Regions from separate parts of the Paracoccus suum genome, predicted to be linked through region 2. Evidence: riboswitches for the same ligand, from Rfam matches in the RefSeq annotation. Region 2 holds a riboswitch; the other holds the start of a gene.
The links. Region 2 has a riboswitch for cobalamin ahead of DRW48_RS07630 (TonB-dependent receptor plug domain-containing protein). Riboswitches for the same ligand answer to the same signal wherever they lie in the genome.
Positions count from the first base shown of each region.

Region 1: it holds a riboswitch for cobalamin, as region 2 does, so the genes downstream of both, nrdH (glutaredoxin-like protein NrdH) here and DRW48_RS07630 (TonB-dependent receptor plug domain-containing protein) in region 2, are expected to answer to the same signal.

Region 1 covers NZ_CP030918.1:2,511,634-2,515,004, reverse strand. Annotated here, with positions in the region: gene nrdE (class 1b ribonucleoside-diphosphate reductase subunit alpha) at 1-892, opposite strand, end outside; gene nrdI (class Ib ribonucleoside-diphosphate reductase assembly flavoprotein NrdI) at 874-1,281, opposite strand; gene nrdH (glutaredoxin-like protein NrdH) at 1,297-1,524, opposite strand; cobalamin riboswitch at 1,657-1,850, opposite strand; gene DRW48_RS12285 (putative quinol monooxygenase) at 1,970-2,248, shown strand; RNA gene ssrA (transfer-messenger RNA) at 2,256-2,612, shown strand; gene DRW48_RS12275 (SspB family protein) at 2,797-3,276, shown strand; gene fumC (class II fumarate hydratase) at 3,361-3,371, shown strand, end outside.
Region 2 covers NZ_CP030918.1:1,558,207-1,561,577, reverse strand. Annotated here, with positions in the region: gene DRW48_RS07630 (TonB-dependent receptor plug domain-containing protein) at 1-1,752, opposite strand, end outside; cobalamin riboswitch at 1,901-2,087, opposite strand; gene mraZ (division/cell wall cluster transcriptional repressor MraZ) at 2,788-3,306, shown strand; gene rsmH (16S rRNA (cytosine(1402)-N(4))-methyltransferase RsmH) at 3,302-3,371, shown strand, end outside.

The sequences.
Region 1 (3,371 bases), 950 kb from region 2:
CACGCGCCAGCTGGAAGGTAATGTCAGGGAGGACCACGCCCAGCGACAGGGTCTTGATGCGGGTCTTTTCGTCCGCATTTTCCCGCTTGGTGTCCAGGAAACGCATGATGTCGGGATGGTGCGCGTTCAGATAGACCGCGCCCGCGCCCTGCCGCGCGCCCAGCTGGTTGGCATAGCTGAAGCTGTCCTCAAGCAGTTTCATCACCGGCACGACGCCCGACGACTGGTTCTCGATCCCCTTGATCGGGGCCCCCGCCTCGCGCAGGTTGGTCAGCATCAGGGCGACGCCGCCGCCGCGCTTGGACAATTGCAGGGCCGAATTGATGCTGCGGCCAATCGATTCCATGTTGTCTTCCAGCCGCAGCAGGAAGCAGGACACCAGTTCCCCGCGCTGGGCCTTGCCCGCGTTCAGGAAGGTCGGCGTCGCTGGCTGAAAGCGGCCGGAAATGATCTCGTCCATCAGGCGCATGGCGAAATCCTGATCGCCGCGCGCGAGGGCGAGCGCGACCATGACCACCCGGTCCTCGTAACGCTCCAGATAGCGGGCGCCGTCGCGGGTTTTCAGAGTATAGGAGGTGTAATACTTGAACGCGCCGAGGAAGGTCGGGAAACGGAATTTCCGCGCGAATGCGGCATACCAGATGTCGTGCAGGAAAGCCTTGGGATATTGCGCCAGGACCTCGCGCTCGTAATAACCCTCATCGACCAGATAACCCAGCTTTTCATCCAGCGAGTGAAAGAAGACCGTGTTCTGATTGACATGCTGCAAAAAGAACTGACGCGCGGCCATGCGGTCGGCAGCGAAATTGATCCGCCCGTCCGCGTCATACAGGTTCAGCATCGCATTCAGCGCATGGTAATCGCGCGTCGCCGTCAGGCCGTGGTCAAGCATTCATTCCCCCAAAGGCGCTTCAGTCCCGCATCAACGCGGGCAAGGTCGGTTTCGGTGCCAGCCAGCTCGAACTTGTAGAGCAGCGGCACCTTGCATTTTTCGGCGATCACATCGGCGGCCTGCGCGAAGCTGCTGCCAAAACTGCGGTTGCCCGCGCCGATTACGCCGGCAAGCCGGATGCGGTTCTGCGGATCGTTCAGGAACTGGATCACGGGCTTAGGCACCGCGCCCCTCCCCTCGCCATCGCCATAGGTCGGGCAGATCAGCACATACGGGCCATCCGGGGTGTCGGCGCCCTCGCGGCCAATCCGGTGCGCTGGCATGCCCAGTGCCTCGACGAAGCGCCGGGTGTTGCCACTGCGCGACGAGAAATACCAGACCCCGGCCATGCGCCCCTCCCGGACCTAGCCGAGCGCGCCGATCAGGTCGGGGCGAAAGCCCGACCAATGCGATTCGCCCGCGACCACAACAGGTGCCTGACGATACCCCAAACCGGCGACCATCGACATCGCCTCGCCGTCGGCCGTCAGATCGACGATCTGGTAGTCCAACCCCCGGGCGCTGAGCGCCTTGGTCGTCGCGGTGCACTGAACGCAGGCGGGGGTGGAATAAACGGTGATGGCGCTGGTCATGGTCGATCCTCTTTTTATGCGTCGCGGTGATGGCGCGCTGTCTGCCTCGGCAGGTCGGGGGCGGGGGGTAGGCGCGCGATCACGGATGCCAACGGCCCCGTTCCACGCAGCCCGGACCCGCCGTCCGGCCTGTCGTCTTTCTGTGCTCTGGCAGGTCTCCTGGCTCGCGGCTCAAACGTTGCGGGTCCCCTTCCCGGCTTGCGCCAGTGGCTTGGACCTGCGACTCGCCGCTTACAGTTGCGGGGGCAGCGCCGGTATCGAACCGGCTTCCCTCTTAACCCCGTTAGGAAATTTTCCCTTCGGGAACCAAAGCACCTGCATCTTGGGTCACGCTCCTGACAGTCGTCAATATATAGTTATCGCTTGACACCGCTTCAACCCGCACCGCCCGAGTCGGCTGGCAAAAATACACCAAGAGCACCGACCGTATCGCCAAGGAAAACCCATGCCGAATGTCCATCTGAACGGGCTGATCAGCTGCAAAACCGAGGCCGAGGCTGCCGTCCTGCGCGAGCACCTGCCCGCCCACCTGTCGCTGACGCTCGCCGAGCCGGGATGCGTCGCCTTTTCCGTCACGCCCGAAGGGCCGCGCGGCTGGCGCGTGGCGGAAACCTTTGTCGACGAGGCCGCCTTCGCCGCCCACCAACGCCGTGCCGCCGCCAGCGACTGGGGGCGCGTCACCGCGGGCTTTGTCCGCGACTATCTCATCACCCGCGACGACTAGCCCTGTGGCACTTGCGGCGCCGCACGCGGCCGCCTATCTTCGATCTGTTCGGGGCAACCCGGGCTATGGACATAAACGCGCACGTAATAGGCGGTTCGGACCCGGGGGCGGTACCCGGCGACTCCACCAAAATCACCCGCATTGGGGGTGCATGGGGTCGAAATAGGATCGACGGACGTTCAAAGGTGTTTGCTTTGTCCCGGTGAGGTACCACCGTTATCGGTCCGAAAAGTACAGTTGCCAATGACAACCGTGCTCCGGTCGCCCTTGCTGCGTAAGCAGTTCGAGTGATCGAAAACTAAGCCCTTGCGCCTAGCAGCGTAAGGCGGGGCCCCCAGGCGCCTGGCAACAGAAGCCTGGGACTTTTCCCATCCCCTTCGACCTCCCGCACGCCCGCGCCTTTGTGCGCAGCCACTCGTAGCGGCAGGCCTTTCCCGCCCCGGCGCCCGCCCCTATGGTGTGCGCGAGTCGGGCGTCCCCAAGGGCGTTCATCGAACGCGCGGCCGTGCCGGCCGCGACGGATCGCAACGGGACGCAGCGGGGGCGGCATGGCAGGCGGAATCGATTACGGCAGCATGATGCACCGCGCCATGCAGGGACTCATTTCCGACGTCCTCACCGGCGTTGCAGAGCATGGCTTGCCCGGTGACCACCACTTCTTCATCACCTTCGACACCCGCGAGGACGGGGTCGAGATGGCGGATTGGCTGCGCGCGCGATATCCGGCCGAGATGACCATCGTCATCCAACACTGGTTCGAAGGCCTCGAAATCACGCCCGACGCCTTCGCCGTCACGCTCAATTTCGGCAACGCGGCGGAGCGGCTGCGAATTCCGTTCGACGCCCTGCGTACCTTCGTCGACCCCTCGGTCGAATTCGGCCTGCGGTTCGAGACGCAGGAAGAGGACGAGGATGACGACGCCGAAATGACCCCGGAGGAGGTCCCGGACGCCCCGACCCAGGTCGACGCCCCAGAGGCAGAGCGCGGCTCGGCCGAGGTCGTCAGCCTCGACAAGTGGCGCAAGTAGCGGACGCCCACAGCGGGCGGCGTCGATTGCGCGGCGGCCACCTTCCTCCTAGAACCCCGGCGACACCGGATGGAGGCCCCGCGCATGACCACGAC
Region 2 (3,371 bases):
CAGCTTGACTGGCGCAAAACGCACCTGGTCCATGTCGCGCAGCCCCGCGAGGTGGCGCAGATCGGCACTGAGGCTGCCGCGGCCGTCGGCGGTGGTCCAGGTCGCGCCAAGGCCGATCTGGCTGCGCGGGATGCGCAGTTCCTGTTCGCCCTGCGGATCGGTGCTGCGCAGCCAGGTGGCGTGGCCGCGCAGGGCCAACTGATCGCTCGCCTCCCACTGGAACGAGGCCTCGACCCCGCGCCGCTTGCTGGTGCCGGGCACGTTCCGGTACTGGCCGGTGAAATCCGGCTGGCTGACGTAGGCGATGCGGTCAGTCGCGTTTTCGGCAAACAGGGTCACGTCGGCCTGTCCGCGCCCGCCCAGCGGCAGGGTGACGCCGGCATCGAGGCTGCGCACCCGCTCGGGCGCCAGGTCGGGATTGGCGATGGTGTAGATGCCGTCGCCAAACAATTCGTAGAATACCGGCTTGCGACGGCCATCCCCGGCCGAGGCATGCAGCTTGATGTCACGGCCCGGGATCACATAAGCCAGCGCCGCATTCCACGAGGTTGCATCGCGATAGGCGTCGTTGGCATCGCGCCGCACCGCGCCTTGCACGCTGAGGCCGGGCGCGACCTCGCCGCGGTATTCCAGCGCCAGCGTGTTGGTGGCGCGGTCAAAGCGGTCGTCCAACGGGCTGTCATCGACCACCCGCTCGGCCATCAGGCTGACGAGGTTGGTCGATTCCAGCGCCGCGCGACCGTCCAGCGCATAGCTGAGGCGATAGCGCAGCGCGCGCCGCGAGACGTCGGTTTCTGTCGCCGGGAAGGCGGCGGAAAAGGCATTGGTCCGTTCGTAACGGGCATCGTCATAGGACAGCCGGTGGGTCAGCGCCGGGGTGGCGCGCCACTCCAGCCACAGTTGGCCCTGTTGGCGGTCGGCGCGGCCATGGGGATAGCGGTCGTCAACGATGTAGTCGGACTCGCTGGTCGGACCGAAGGAGGTGGTGTCAAAGTCATAGCTCTCGGTCGCGCGGCGCAGGTTGAAGCCGACGGTCAGATCGTCGGTCAGCGCCGCGTCCCCGGCGAGGCGGATGCCGCGGCTGATGACGCCGTCCTTTTCGCCGCCGTCGCCCGAGACATCCCAGCCCAGATCCTCGCGCCATTCGGTGGCCATCAGGATGCCAGCCCGCGCGCCGCGCTGCGAGACCCAGGCCGAGGCGCCGCGCGCCCCGCCCGCCTCGACGCTGCCGCCGTAGTGCAGCCCGGGCGCGGATTGGCGGGTCACGATCGAGATGACGCCGGCCGCGGCGCCGGTGCCGATACTGGCCGCCTGCGGGCCGCGCAGCACCTCGATCCGGGCGATGTCGGCGATCGGCAAGCGGCCGAGCGCGGTGCCGCCGAGGTCGGCGATCTGCTCGACCCCGTCGATCAGCACGAGCGTCTGTGCGCCGGAATGGCCGCGGATACGGGCGGTGTTGGTCGCCGGGTCGCTGCCGACCAGGCTGATGCCCGGAACTTCGCGCAGCGCCTCGGTCAGGGTCTGAACGCCCTTTTCACGCAGCGCATCGCCGTCCAGCACGGTCGCGGCGCGGCCATATTCGTCCTGCGGCACCGGCGTCAGGCCGGCGGACAGGATGATCGGATCGAGGGTGAGCGTCGCGCCTAGCTTGGCTTCGGCAGCGGTCTGGGCATGGCTTGCGAGGGGGACCGCCATTGCCGTCAGCAAGGCCAGTGCGGCGGTGGCGGGGCGGGGGCCGGGATGGAATGGCATGACGGATCGCGTCCTTGCGGTCGGGCGCCGGACGTTCCGGCGCAAGTTGCGGTGGCCGTCCGGCTTGCGGCCCGAGGGCCGCTTGCGGACGTTCGTTTGGCGCCACCGCGACGGACCTGTCCGCGCCCCCGGCGCGCCCCGCGCCCGGACTGGGTGATCGACCTCGGCAGGTCTCCTGGCTTGCGGGTCGATGCTTGGCCGGGCCTTCCCGCCGCGCTTGCGGCAGTGGCGTTGTCCGGCCTCGCTCTCCGCTTACAGTTGCGGGGGCAGCCGCGGCGTCGAACCGCGTTCCCTTTTCACCGGGCACGCCCGGAACCGAGATGTCGCCGCCTTAGCCATAATCGGTGGATGCGGCAAGCGGGCGGCGGCGAATCGCGCGAGCGGCGACCCCTGGGAAATCATGGGACTGGGCTGGAACTGTGCGGGCGGCGCGAACTGCCGTCGGGAGAAGAAATCACCCGTTTAAAGGGAAATTTCGGGATTCACGTGGCCGTGAGGCGCCGTGATTCCGATTCGAGGAGGGACGGCGGATGGAGCTTTGACAGGCCTCGACTGGTCGGCACGGAGACCGCCGCTTACGATCTGGGAAAACATGGGTCAAAAAAGTCACTGTTTTCTACTACCACACCTAGAGAGGTATGGGTGGTACTCGACTATATGTGGACATAATTTCGGCCGTCTCGCTTATGTTCGATCTTCGTTCACGAGCGACCCTTCGCTGCATCGAAGGACTGTCGCAAAATTTTCCGTTGCTACCCATGAAATCCCATGGCATCCCTTCCTCACGAGGACGGGAGAATAAGGGGCGTCAAAGACCCCGAAGCAGGCAGCTTCATACAGGCAACCCGTTTTCGCAAAAGGACGGCCCGCGCGCGAGCAGCACCTCCCCCAGGTGGCGCAACGAGGTCGGACCAGCCCGGAACAACCGGGCCCCAGGAATGGGAACGAGGGCGGCGGATCGGGCAGTGGCAGCGGCCCGATCCGCCCTTTCTCTATCCGGCAATCGGATAGGGCGGACGGTGACGAGGGATTGCGGTGGCGCGCAGGTTCAGAGGCTCGGAAGAGGTGAAGGTGGACGGCAAGGGCCGTCTCTCGATCCCGGCCAAGTTTCGCCGCGTGTTCGAGGCCTGCGATCCCGAGTTCGAGGCCGGTCGCCGCGCCCAGTTGGTCATCGTGTACGGGTTCGAAAACTGGACCCAGCTGCGCCTTTACACCATCGAGGCGATCAACCAGATCGACGCGCTGATCGCGACCAAGGCGATCGGCTCTCCCGAGCGTAACTACCTTGAGACCATGATGTTCGGCCTGTCCGAAGAAGCCGAGATCGACGGCGACGGCAGGCTGGTCCTGCCCCAGAAGCTGCGCGAAAAGATCGGCCTCGGGGATCGGGCGCTGTTCGTCGCGCTGGGCGATTACTTGCGCCTCTCCACCCCCGAGAGATACGAGACCGACCTGCGCGAGATGGAGGCATCCATGCCGACCTTTGCGCCGGGGGCCGATCCGTTGTCGCTGCTGTCGGCGGCGCCCCCCTCTGCCGCGCCGGCCGGGGATTGAGGCTTTGGACGCGCCGCATGTCCCTGTCCTGATCGACCCGCTGATCCGCGCGGTCGCGCCGGTGG